One region of the Paenibacillus sp. S02 genome, then DNA from elsewhere that is predicted to be linked to it. Evidence: riboswitches for the same ligand, from Rfam matches in the RefSeq annotation. Region 1 holds a riboswitch; each other region holds the start of a gene.
What was found. A riboswitch is a leader RNA that binds a small molecule or an ion and turns the genes downstream of it on or off. The one in region 1 is predicted to bind cobalamin.
Positions count from the first base shown of each region.

Region 2: another riboswitch for cobalamin. It lies ahead of metE (5-methyltetrahydropteroyltriglutamate--homocysteine S-methyltransferase); the one in region 1 lies ahead of KAI36_RS06865 (ABC transporter substrate-binding protein).
Region 3: another riboswitch for cobalamin. It lies ahead of cobJ (precorrin-3B C(17)-methyltransferase); the one in region 1 lies ahead of KAI36_RS06865 (ABC transporter substrate-binding protein).
Region 4: another riboswitch for cobalamin. It lies ahead of KAI36_RS26085 (ABC transporter substrate-binding protein); the one in region 1 lies ahead of KAI36_RS06865 (ABC transporter substrate-binding protein).

Region 1 is NZ_CP073682.1:1,579,264-1,582,474, reverse strand. Features, by position in the region: gene KAI36_RS06870 (FecCD family ABC transporter permease) at 1-474, opposite strand, end outside; gene KAI36_RS06865 (ABC transporter substrate-binding protein) at 471-1,478, opposite strand; cobalamin riboswitch at 1,688-1,881, opposite strand; gene KAI36_RS06860 (histidine phosphatase family protein) at 2,004-2,762, opposite strand; gene cbiB (adenosylcobinamide-phosphate synthase CbiB) at 2,801-3,211, opposite strand, start outside.
Region 2 is NZ_CP073682.1:5,640,232-5,643,442, reverse strand. Features, by position in the region: gene metE (5-methyltetrahydropteroyltriglutamate--homocysteine S-methyltransferase) at 1-1,948, opposite strand, end outside; cobalamin riboswitch at 2,110-2,305, opposite strand; gene nrdG (anaerobic ribonucleoside-triphosphate reductase activating protein) at 2,481-2,978, opposite strand; gene KAI36_RS25085 (anaerobic ribonucleoside triphosphate reductase) at 2,975-3,211, opposite strand, start outside.
Region 3 is NZ_CP073682.1:5,610,091-5,613,301, reverse strand. Features, by position in the region: gene KAI36_RS24970 (uroporphyrinogen-III synthase) at 1-178, shown strand, start outside; gene KAI36_RS24965 (LOG family protein) at 385-939, shown strand; cobalamin riboswitch at 997-1,182, shown strand; gene cobJ (precorrin-3B C(17)-methyltransferase) at 1,492-3,211, shown strand, end outside.
Region 4 is NZ_CP073682.1:5,863,766-5,866,976, reverse strand. Features, by position in the region: cobalamin riboswitch at 886-1,089, shown strand; gene KAI36_RS26085 (ABC transporter substrate-binding protein) at 1,307-2,887, shown strand; gene nikB (nickel ABC transporter permease) at 2,903-3,211, shown strand, end outside.

The sequences.
Region 1 (3,211 bases):
TTGTGTCGGAATTTTTTTACCTTCCCGTGCCAACGTCAGCACCATCCACAGCGTCAGCATTCCGGTCGTAAATGCCACTAGCGGCAACGTCCATATGCCAACAAATGAAAATTGAAGGCCCCAATAAATCAGTACTGCCGCTCCTACCGAAGCCCCCGAGGATACCCCCAGTGTATACGGATCAGCCAAAGGATTACGCAGCACACCCTGAAATCCGGCTCCTGCCAGCGCCAACGCTGCCCCTACCAACATTCCCAGTAACACTCGTGGCAATCTGACCTTCAAAATAATCTGCTCTGAGGATGTGTTCCAATCCGGTGTAAACGTATCGCCTAACCACGGAAGGTGGTTAACCAGAATGCCCATGATCTGGCTGACCGGAAGCTTGGCCGAGCCGATGCCAAGACAGAGCAGCAGCGTCAGCAACAGCAGGACAAGACCTGTCCCTCCAAAGCCGATCAGTTTACGGTTCATTTGAAAATTTCAGGATACACGCCCTTGGCCACTTCCTTGAGACCTTCCGTTACGCGTGGACCCGGACGACTGATCAAATTATCATCCACGGCAAATACCCGGTTGTGGCGAACAGCCGATATTTGATCCCATCCACTGCGAGCTTTAATGATTTCGCCGAGCGTTTGACCAGTTTTGTCGTCCTTGACACTTTTGCTGTACAAAATCACGTCAGGGTTCGCAGCAATAATATTTTCCTCACTAATTTGGTACCACCCCTTCTGCGTGGCACCTACATTTTCGCCGCCCGCCAACGTAATCAGCTCGTCCATAAACTCGCCTTTACCAACTGTCCAGCCTGGTGAAAACTCGACGTATACCCGCAGCTTCTGCCCTTTACCGATATTTTTAATTCCTTCTTTCACTTCAGCTACATCTGCTCTCATCTTGTCAGTCACCGCTCTCGCTTCTTTCTGATGATCGGTGATTTTCCCATACAATTCGATGTTAGCCATGACATCTTCAACTGTCTTCGGTTCCGTTTTAAAAATCATAATTCCCATGTCGCGCAGCTTGGTCGTAGCCTGTTCACTAAGTGATATCCCTGCAAAAACGACTTCCGGGTTAGCAGCAATGATCGCCTCTTCGTTCGGTTTCATAATACCGCCCACTTTAGGCTTTTTCGTAGCTGCTTCTGGGTAATCAGAGTAGTCGGAGACACCGACAATTTCCTTATCCAGCCCGATGGCGAACAGCGCCTCGGTTTCTGCCGGGGAGACGGAAACGATTTTATCCGGCGCTTTTTTGAATGTAAATTCCTGTCCTGTTGCATCCTTAACTGTGAGTGGGTAAACTGTTTTGCCCGGAGGCTCTTGTGCGGTTACGGTCTGTCCCGGCTGCTGTGAAGAATTCTGGTTCTCTTTATTTTCAGCATTTTTCCCATTAGCTCCACATGCACTCAGCACAACTGCCAAAATCAGAACCAATAGACCTGTTGTCCAAACCTTTATTTTTTTTCCTGCCATGATTTGCACCCCTTCATAAAAAAATCGTTAAGAGCGTTACTTGAACATCATCAGATATCTTCTAAATCCAGCCTTCTTTTCCTATCAAAAAAAACCCCGCATCCTCATATCAGGACACAGGGGTCACGTTAGCGCAGATCGTGCGCAGGCGGCAGCTTCTTTCCGCATGGACAGTCACTGCGAACACGTCATCCTTTCCTCGAAGGACTATGGTGACAGGCGGACGGGCAGGTATCCTGACTTATGGTAAAATGCATGTCCTGAAATTCTTTCATATGCTTAGTAGCACATAAAGTAGGACTAACGAGCATGTTTCCATTTACAGTGGCGGGACCGCGCCGGACTCACACCGACTTCCCTTTTAACAGCGCAGGCAAGGGAAACCATAGTTTCATCACGCTGCGCCGACCTCGTCTGCTGGATATTTGATGTAGTGGTAGTCAAGCCGTTCTTTTACTTGATGATTATAGGTTAAAAAGAGGCGGCTTACAACCCAAACAGCCTCTTTTTCCGCTGGTGTCTAACCTAATGAGGAAGCATTTCTGCTATGTAATTGTGCCGTCCTGCCAACCTCAATTGAATCCTAAATGCTTCTCCCGGCCTCGGATTCAGACTCCAAAAATCATGACCCGGTATCAGCATGCAAGCCAACTGACGAATTACGCCACCATGCGTAACGACCAAAACTGAGGGCGGCGCAGCAGTCAAATCCATGGGTTGAACTTCCATAGCAACACGCCATTCATACAGAGAGTCAAGAAATTTCCGTAGACGATTCACAAAATCTGCCCAAGACTCTCCTCCAGGAGGGGTTATCCGTTGCGGCTCATCAATCCAAGCGCGATACAACGACACATCCTTGAGCATGTCATACGTTTTTCCATCCCACTCGCCAAAATGAAGCTCTCGCAGACGTGGTTCCATTATAGGAGACATCGTAGATAGGGAAACTCCAGACGTCAATTCTGATTCCGGCACAATGATCTGCAAGGTCTGGCGACATCGCATTAAATCGCTGCAATAGATTCGAGCAAAGGACTGCCCTTGCAATTTTTCTTGCAAAGGCTTTAATTCCTGCTCTGCTCCCGGTAGCAAACCTAAGTCGGAGTGTCCCAGATATCGACGTTCCTTGTTCCATAAGGTTGTGCCGTGACGAACTAACACGAGTTCCATGTCCCAATGCAGATCTTCTTTAGCATCATACGGCACCTTATCCTCCTGTGAGTTCGGACTTTGTGCGTATTCTACTGTCCTTTTTGCTGCTATATCTTGTTTCAAGATCATGTCACTTCCTGCTCGATCATTATTCAGTGTGTCACTCCTCACCGCACCCATCCCAAGGCAAAACAACCTGCGGCTCCTAACAAACACAATCCTACAAACATACTGGACACGGCGAACATCAGCTGGATCGTATGCCGTATATCTTTCGACTCTAGCGGTCGTATCCAATCGCCCATGTATGCACGAAAGGAGCGCACGCCATGATACACATTATAGCCTCCAAGACGAATCCCCAGTGCACCAGCAACAGCCGATTCCGGGAAGCCACTGTTCGGGCTTGGGTGCAGACGAGCGTCTCGCTTGACTGTGCGCCAGCTTCTTGCAGCATCTCGCTTGTACATCCACGCCGCTACCACAAGCATTGCCGCTGTCAGGCGTGCCGGAATGTAGTTAGCGACATCATCCAGACGTGCTGAAGCCCAGCCTAAATGCAGATACTTTTCATTTTT
Region 2 (3,211 bases), 2.0 Mb from region 1:
TCGCAGGCTCAACGGTGGCCGTGGTCACAAGGAAGGCTTGAACCGCCCAATCCAGATAGGCTTGCTGTTGTTCTTTTTTCAGTGGAAGCCCTTCACGAATTGCAGGCTCATCGACCTGAATCATGCCGATGCCCGCTTGTTCCAGTGCCTCTACCTCTGCCCGTAATGCCAGAGCCAACTGTAAAGCAACTTGATTACGAGGAATATCGTTACGTTCAAAAGACCAGTTCAAAATGGTCACAGGGCCTGTAAGCATTCCCTTAACAGGCTTAGAGGTTAACGATTGGGCGAATGCCGTTTCTTCCACGGTCATGGGCTGATCGAAGGAAACGTCTCCGTATATAATCGGCGGTTTAACACAGCGGGAGCCGTAGGACTGCACCCATCCGTTTTGCGTAAAAGCAAAGCCGTTCAGCTTTTCGCCAAAAAATTCAACCATGTCGGTCCGCTCAAATTCCCCATGAACAAGCACGTCAATGCCAATGTCCTCCTGAATATCAATCCATTCCTTAATTTGCTGTTGGATGAACGCCCGGTATTGCTCGGCAGACCATTCTCCTTTGCGATAGTGCAGGCGGGCCTTGCGGATCTCGGCGGTTTGCGGGAAGCTACCAATGGTCGTCGTAGGCAGTGGAGGCAACTTCAGCTTATTTTGCTGAATCTCACGACGCTCGGCGAAAGGAACGCTGCGTGACAGAGGCTCTTTTGCCAACAGGTCGGCCAGATCGGTAGCTGTCTGTACGCGTGCCGCTGAACTGTTGAAACGGGCTACCGCATCCGCACTTTGCTCAAGCTTGGCGAGTGCGGATGGATCGTGTTTGCCAAGTGCAGCCGTCAGGACGGCGATTTCCTCCAGCTTTTCATCGGCAAAGGCCAGCGCTTGCACCAGCTCCTTGTCCAGCTTTTGCTCTGCCTCCAGACTGACTGGCACATGCAGCAGACTGCATGATGGCTGTACGATAAGCTGTGCGGCAGTGGTTTGTTCTGCTAACTGACCCAGCAGGGCAGCCACAGCGTTCAGGTCGCTGCGCCATATATTGCGCCCGTCAATGACCCCAGCGCCCAGCGTTTTTCCTTTAGGGAAGCCATGCTGTAATATATGCTGAAGATTTTCGCCATCATCATACACAAAATCAAGACCCAGTCCCTGTACCGGAAGTGCAGACAGACGCTCATAATGATCGAGGCTGCCAAAGTAGGTTTGCAGCATTATATTTAAAGAGGGCGCAGCTTGAGTCAAAGCTTCATAGACTTCCTGAATAATGTCCAAATCCTCTGCCGGGAATGAGGTGGTCAGGACAGGTTCATCGATTTGGACCCACTGAACGCCTTCTGCCGCTAGTTCAGACAGGATACGGGTGTACAGTGGCAGGAAGCTTCGTACGATGGTGGCCAAATCCTTACGATCATAGCCTTTGGATAGGGTAACGAATGAATAGGGGCCGATGAGGACCGGTTTCCCATCAATGCCTAGTTCTTGTTTTGCTTCACGATAAGCCTGTAAGGGTTTATTTTCAGTGAACACCGGGACTGCGTTTGCCAATTCAGGAACGATGTAGTGATAATTGGTATTCATCCATTTGGTCATTTCACTGGCTGTTGCTCCCTTCTGTCCACGAGCGATCCCGAAATACACGGACAGAGGAACCGGACCTGCGGGACGATGGTTGAACCGTTCGGGTACCAGACCGAACATCACAGATGTATCCAGCATGTGATCGTAATAGGAGAAGTCTCCGACAGGAATGCGATCAATCCCCTTGTCACGCTGCTTGCTCAGATGCTCCAACCGTAATCTTTTCATCTCCGTCTGCAGTTCGCTTTCGTTAATGCTGCCGTTCCAGAAGCGTTCCAGTGCTTTCTTCCATTCCCGGTTTTCGCCGATACGCGGATATCCCAGATTACTGCTAATCAAGCCGGACAATTCAGGCCATTCATTAATGGACATGTACTTTTCCTCCTAGTGGGTAGCTGTTTTATTTTTACGTACCAAAAAAGGCATTCTTCCCCCCAGAGTTAAAAATAAGTAGGGGAAAGAATGCCTCCGTGATTAAAAAATCAAAAATACGGCGACTGCTCTTAACACCTCCCTATCTTCCGTAGGTACTTGCGATGTTGTTAAAATAGGCAGGTCTCCTGACTTACGGATCATGACTCTCAGCATTCCTTCCCGGTCTGTGGACCAGTGGATATATGAACAGCTGAAAGTTCCCCGTTTACAGTGGCGGGACCGTGCCGGATTTGCACCGGCTTCCCTTTTAAGCCTGATCTGAATAGAACAGACACCTATCTCCAAGCTATGCGGTTAAGGTATGACGAATAATTATGCACTCGTATACTTGTTCACCATCATAAGTGAAACTTACAGGATGCGCAATAGAAACTCCAATGGAATCTGTTAGCTATATGAAAAAAGACAAGCCTTACCCATGATGGGGACTTGTCTTAGATATATAGCATCTTGCTGGGTAAACTTCGCGTTAAGCCAATGAAACGGTATAGCCTGCCTGAATACTGGCTTTTACATCTACCAGACGCTGGTTGCGACTGCCCCGGAAGGGAAGGGTCAGGTCCTTTTGCTGTTCTACAAAACGACCATCCACAATCACATCGCACAAAAGCGCTAGCTCCTGTCGCTCCTGATCTGTGAGTAAATCTTCATAGACAAAGCCAGTATAAGCCCACACGGTTCGGTCGGGACAGGCCTCGCGGAAGTCACGCACAAATTGCGAGCATTCTGCTGCTGAGAAAAACGGATCTCCCCCACAGAGAGTCAGTCCGTCCAACAACGGATTATCCATGATGTCACGAATGACTTCCTGTTGTCGTTGGGGGGTGAATGGCTCACCTGCACGGAAGCTCCACGACGCTGGATTAAAGCATCCGGGACAGGCGTGACGGCAACCGCTAATGAACACGACGGTGCGCAGGCCGTATCCTTCGTTCAGAGATTCCGGAATGTAGCCACACAAATTCACTTATGTTTCACCCGGTCTCGAACCTCTGCCTGTTTTGCAGCATTAAAGCGAACGGTATAATCTCCTGTCAGATATCCGGTTACCCGACGTAAGCGCTGAAAGTGTGTATGCTCCTCATCTGTGCCACATTGGGGGCAGCTTGTCCCGATAATCCCTTCATAACCACATTCCGTACAACGATCCACCGGATGGTTGATGGAGAAGTAGCCGATGTTCTGATGCAGCGCGTACTG
Region 3 (3,211 bases), 2.0 Mb from region 1:
TGTGATTGCTGTATCCGTAGGGAAGGTGACTGCACAGTCCATTGTGGAAGAAGGGATTGACCGAGTCGTGTTTCCAACCGAAGAGCGTATGGGCGCGATGATGGTGGAGTTGGGTAAATATTTTGAACATAACGATTCGGTGCATGGCTGTGGTCTGAAGATCGTGAATGGTCATTGAAATGAGATCAAAATTATAAATGCAGTATGCTAAAAAATGAACTTATATTTTGGGATACAGAGTAAAATAAAGATAAGGGCCTACGAGGTCTTTATCTTTTTTTGTTGGACATGCATCGACAAAGATTTTTGTTATAGCGAAAATGTTTATCTAATATAATGAATAAGTTTCGATGCATGATACTTAGGACAGGAGCTGAGACGTTAATGAATTCTATTTGCGTATTTGCCGGGTCCAGACCTGGACATTCATCGGTATATGTTGAGGCTGCAGGCAAGCTGGGGGAAGCCATGGCTCGCCATCATATCCGTCTGATCTATGGTGGCTCTAGCAGGGGGCTGATGGGAGAGGTGGCGGATGGAATGCTGGCGGGTGACGGTCAGGTCACTGGCATTATGCCCACCCTGTTATTTGATGCAGAGATCATTCATCGGGGAGTTACCGAATTTATTGAGGTAGCAAGCATGCATGAGCGCAAAGCGGCAATGAGCGAGATGGCCGATGCGTTTATCGCCCTTCCGGGTGGCTTGGGAACCTTCGAGGAGCTATTCGAGGTATTGTGCTGGGCGCAAATCGGGATTCATCGCAAGCCCATTGGGCTGTTGAATGTGAATGGATATTTTGACCCGTTAGTAGAAATGGTGCGTCATAGCGTGCAAGAAGGGTTTACCGGGGCTGAGCACCCAGCGTTATTAAGTATCTCTGCGGACCCGGACGAATTGCTACATATGTTAAAAAATAAAGCAGAGAACTTGAAATAAAGCGTTTTTCGTGCTTGCACAACTGATTGAGGCAAGGTTATGATAAGACCCATAATCAAATAGCGGACAGACAAGGTGCCTTTGCGGTTGAGCAAAGGGTAACAGGGAATCGGGTGCAAATCCCGAGCGGTCCCGCCACTGTAAGGAAGAGGATTTTTTAAAATGGTCACTCGTGAAAAACGGGGAAGACGAAAGAATCCGTTGATGCCAAGCCAGGAGACCTACCTTGATCTGTATGCACCGTTAACCTTCGCGGAGAGGATGGTGTACGAAATCAGGAAATCAGGCACACGTTGCTTTTTCCATGTTGGCTAGAGGTTTGCGTGGATATGAACGTGCAGCAGCGTTTGAAGCGTAAACAGTCAGATGGAAAACAACGGCAGGCTGGAGGAAGACAAATAGTGTCTTCTTACGCTGTTTGTTCGTCTGATGAGAGATGCGTACATAGAAACCCCATCCGGGCAGGATGGGGTTTTTTGAGTTACACGATGTGCATAAATCATTGAAATAGATAGCATAGCTGCCCTGAAAAGGATGAATAGGAGGAGCACGATGAGCCGATTAGGAAAATTGCTGGTGATTGGATTTGGACCAGGAGATATGGAACATATCACAAAACGGGCGCTGGATGCGCTGGCCGAAAGTGAGGTCATTATCGGCTACAATACCTACGTTGATTTGATCCGTCCGTTGTTGAACGGACAGGAGATTGTACGCACAGGGATGACAGAGGAAGTGAGCCGTGCGCAGGAGGCGGTTCGCCAAGCAGAGATGGGCAAGAAGGTAGCTGTCATTTCCAGTGGAGATGCGGGAGTCTATGGTATGGCAGGACTGGTGTATGAGGTACTGATGCAAAAAGGCTGGCGACGCGAGGACGGAGTTGAGGTAGAAGTCGTACCGGGGATTTCGGCTATTCAGTCCTGTGCTTCACTGTTGGGGGCGCCAGTTATGCATGATGCGTGCACGATCAGTCTGAGTGATCATCTAACCCCATGGGAAACGATTGTGAAGCGCGTAGAAGCAGCGGCTTCGGCCGATTTTGTGATTGCATTATACAACCCGCGCAGTGGTCGGCGTACCCGCCAGATTGTGGAGACGCAGTCCATTTTGCTGCGTTACCGCGATCCGCAAACTCCAGTCGGGTTGGTGAAAAGTGCTTATCGTGAACGTCAGCAAGTTATTGTAACGACGCTGGAAGATATGCTCAACCATGACATTGGGATGCTGACGACTGTAATCATCGGCAATTCCTCGACGACGGTGTATGACGGCTTGATCGTGACTCCGCGCGGATATCAGCGCAAATACACATTAGATGCGACCGAGCAGGCACTCAAGCCGCACCAGCGTCTCCGCACGGAAGCGGAGCCGTGGTCGCTGGGCGCACAAGAGGATACACCGCAGGCAGGCGCAGCACCGACTACGCCCGCTGGACCCTCCGCGAGCGGCGCTGCGGTTGCGACGCAGGCACGCCCGCAAGCGATGGCTGCCGTGCAGGCAACGACTGCGGTGCAAACCGGCGCAGCCCCAGCATCGCTGGCAGCAGAGGCACTAAGCCGCCTCGCTGTTGGCGGCAAGCTGCCTGGTGCAGCCAACGCTCGCTGGAGCGGGCAAGCGCCTACCGCCGAGAGCACCGCCGGAACGTCAGCGGTGGCCGGAGCGGGGGCTACAGCCGGGACGGCGACAGGCGGCTTTGGCAAGCCTGCGCTGTTTGAGGTGGGCGTTTCCCCGGGTGTGGGAAACAAGAAGTTCACCGCTCGCCAGATGGCGCTGCTCGCCGAGGTAGCGGGTGATGACGGCGAGTTGGAATACACGCCAGATCATCAGATCGTGCTGCGTGTACCGTGCGCAGATCCCGAGGAACTGGTCGGACGGCTGCGGGATGAACGATTCATCGTCATGCCGATTGGCGATGTGTTTAAGGTGAAGGCGTGCGACTTCTGTAATATGGAGAAGGATGACGCTGTACCTGTGGCTGAGCATCTACAGGTTGTACTTGGCGGATTACAGGCACCCAAGGAAACGAGTATTGCATTGAACGGATGCGGTATGGCTTGCTATGGAGCGGTGCTGGAGGATATCGGAATCGTCTATCGCAAGGGAGGATACGATCTCTTCCTCGGCGGCAAAAAATTCGGCCGCAATGCTCATGCCGCTCAGCCTGTAGCGGAAGGGATTCCAGGTGATCAGATTACTGACATCGTGGAGAATGTTATCGCTGAATATAAGGAAAAAGGGCACCCGAACGAGCGTTTTCATAAATTTTTTAAAC
Region 4 (3,211 bases), 1.8 Mb from region 1:
AAGATAGCCGGAGAGAGAGGACGTATGCCTCTTTTCCGGCTTTTTGGCATGGAATTATCCAGAACTAGTTATTTATTAAGCAGCATGAAGTTATTGATGAAACCCTCTTCCTGTATAAAGATCGGGGTTTGGATTTTCGAAGTAAAGTCATAATAGTACACGCCGCGTCCTTCCTCCTGATTTTTCTGAGAGGCGCTGCCTAAATAGTAGATACCCTTTTGCCGTCTGGGGACATATAGATATTGGCCCTGTCCGACTGTGCAGTGGCGCTAAAGTTAACTCTTAAGTTGATTTATTTACTAGAGGAATTTGCTAGAGTAGTGGGCGAGGTCGTGGTATAATTTACCTTATGGATTTTGAATAGTGGTGGATGTTTTCGGACCACGGTGCAGCTTCCCGAAAGGGGGTGAAGCCGATGGTCACACTTGTGTCGTGCTACGATGTGTTGCGTTGGGTGGTTACGTTACTAAGTCTGGTGTTTAGTATTCGTAAACTTTATCGCTGGCTACGTCGAAAATTTCGGAACAAGCGAAAACCCACCGCGTAATTAGGTTGGCCCCTAACGGTGGGTTTCGTTTGCATTAACATTTAGTTATGCAGCGCGCCGTGGTGGTGATCCACAGCCTTTCAAGTCCTAGAGTCTTTGCCGTTGGCGCGGCGAAGACTCTTTTTAGTATACGGACACGATGATTATCTCTATACCTAATTTTAGCACGTTCATTTCGTGCACGCAATGAATAGACATCACCTTTATTCTCGCCACATCATTCAAATTTAAAATATTGTGCAGCATTTATTGACAAGCCTGTGACAACAAAATAAGATCGTAATTGAAAGAAATAAAGGAAGAAAACAGGTGTGAGCCGGACGACTCTATGTACGGGGTTTTGTTGAGACCATGTAGATGGTTGTTGAGCGTGTTCACTTAAAAGGGAAGTTCGGTTGATTCCGACACGGGCCCGCCACTGTATACAGGCATCAGCAGGATACTGCTGGAGCTTTCAGAACAGCCACTGGAACTGTGAAGAACCGGGAAGGCCTGAAAGATGCGCCTGGAGTCAGGAGACCTGCCTGTTTTGACATCACTGTCAGACCCACGGGATGCTGGGGAGGTGGTTAGGCGTGCTGCATACGGAATGTCTGAAACCGATCTGATCCCTTCTATGTTTTTGGAGTTGGCTTCGAGGTGAGTTTTGACATTTTATAATGAAAGCATTTCTGACTGCTGATCAAGTAGTCCGGAATGCTTTTTTCGCGTTTTGCGTTAGGTTTATATGCTTTTACAAGATAGAGGGGGATTCATCGAATGATTAGCAATCGTAGCAGGCGTTCATGGTTGATATGTACAGGGGTGATGCTGTTGCTGACAGTTATGGCTCTTTCGGGATGTGCCAGCAATAAGACGTCGGATAGCTCCGGCAAAGGTGAAAACGCGTCAGCACAACAAACAGCGGCAGGTAAAAAGCTGGTAATGGCGTATACATGGAAACCGTCAGGCGTTGACCCACACGGAGATAATAGCTGGGATGTGATGCGATCCGGTGCAGGTGAGACTCTGGTGCGTTTGAATGAAAAGCTGGAGCCTGTGGCTTGGCTGGCAAAGGAGTGGAAGCAGGATAGTCCTACAGTTTGGACGTTCAGCTTGCAGGATAAAGTCACTTTTCATGATGGAAAGAGTATGGATGCAGCAAGTGTAAAAGCGTCTTTGCTGCGCTCTATCGAGAAAAGCCATCTGGCGAAGGATTTACTAAATGTGAAGTCCATTGATGTAAGCGGCCCGCTGGCTTTGAAAATCACGACAAACCAGCCGAACGCGGCGCTGGTGTCCAATCTGGCTGATCCATCGACGATTGTACTGGATGTGGCATCGATGAAAGATGAGCAGAGTTACCCAGCGATGACAGGCGCCTTTAAAATCAAAGCGTTCAACAAGGACCAATCCTTGGTCGTAGAGCGTTATGACGGATATTGGGGCGAGAAGGCACGACTGGCTGAAGCGACGATGAAGTTCATTACGGACGGGAATTCGCGCCTGATGGCGCTGCAATCCGGCGAGGTGGACGTAGCGACGGATATTCCGGTTGATAACGCAGAGGTACTGAAAAAGAACGACAAGCTACAAGTGCTGTCGGCTCCCTCCTTGCGCACCCATATGATCGTGTACAATATGGAATCGCCAGTATTCAAGGATGCGGCGAACCGTAAGGTGGTGGACAGCCTAATTCCACGCACATCGATTGTGAGTGCCGTCATGAGGGGCTTCGGTACGGAAGCAAGCAGCCCATTCCCGAGCATTCTTCCCTTCGGTAAAGTTGAGCGTAAAGCGCTGGACGGAACGGCGGAGCAGTTGTTAACGAAGGATGGCTGGCAGAAGGACGCCCAAGGGACATGGACTAAGCAAGGCAAGCCGTTCGAGGTTACGCTGCTGACTTTCCCTCAGCGTCCGGAGCTCTCTGTTATGGCTGAGGTCATCCAAAGCCAATTGCTGAAAGAGGGAATCCAGGTCAAGATTCGCAAGGTGGAAAATATCGATGAGGCGTTGACCAAAAACGATTGGGATTTTGCTATGTACAGTATGCTTACTGCTCATACAGGAGAGCCGCAATATTTTATGGACATGTTTTATTCTTCGAAAAGCGAAGCCAATGTAAGCCGGTATAGTTCCAAGCCGCTAGAGAGTATTCTTAACCGCTTGAAGCTGGCGAAGGATACAGCGCAGCGTAATGCTGTGACACTACAAGCGCTGGATATCATCAATACGGATTTGCCACAGTCGTTCATTGTGCATCCTGATAATGTGTTTGGTGTGAAAAAAGGGGTGAAGGGTTTTACACCCCATCCGATCGAGTATTACTACATTACAGCGCAATCCGATATTGCGGAATAACGAGCTGCGTATCCTATGATTCGTTTTATACTGGAACGTGTGGCGCAGCTGCTCATCATTGTATTCGTTGTATCCACGCTGACTTTTGTACTGATGAGGCTGGCTCCTGGTGACCCTGCTACCATTTTGCTCACCGCACATAATGTCCCTGCCTCTGAGGAGGCGTTGACGACGCTACGGCAGGAACTGGGCTTAAACGAGCCGCTTCATATTCAATATGTGAACTGGCTGCGAGATGTGTTCACGGGGCATTGGGGTACCTCGTATGTATCCAAGGAATCCGTGCTAGCCGAACTATGGAACAGACTGCCTGCTACTGTGGAG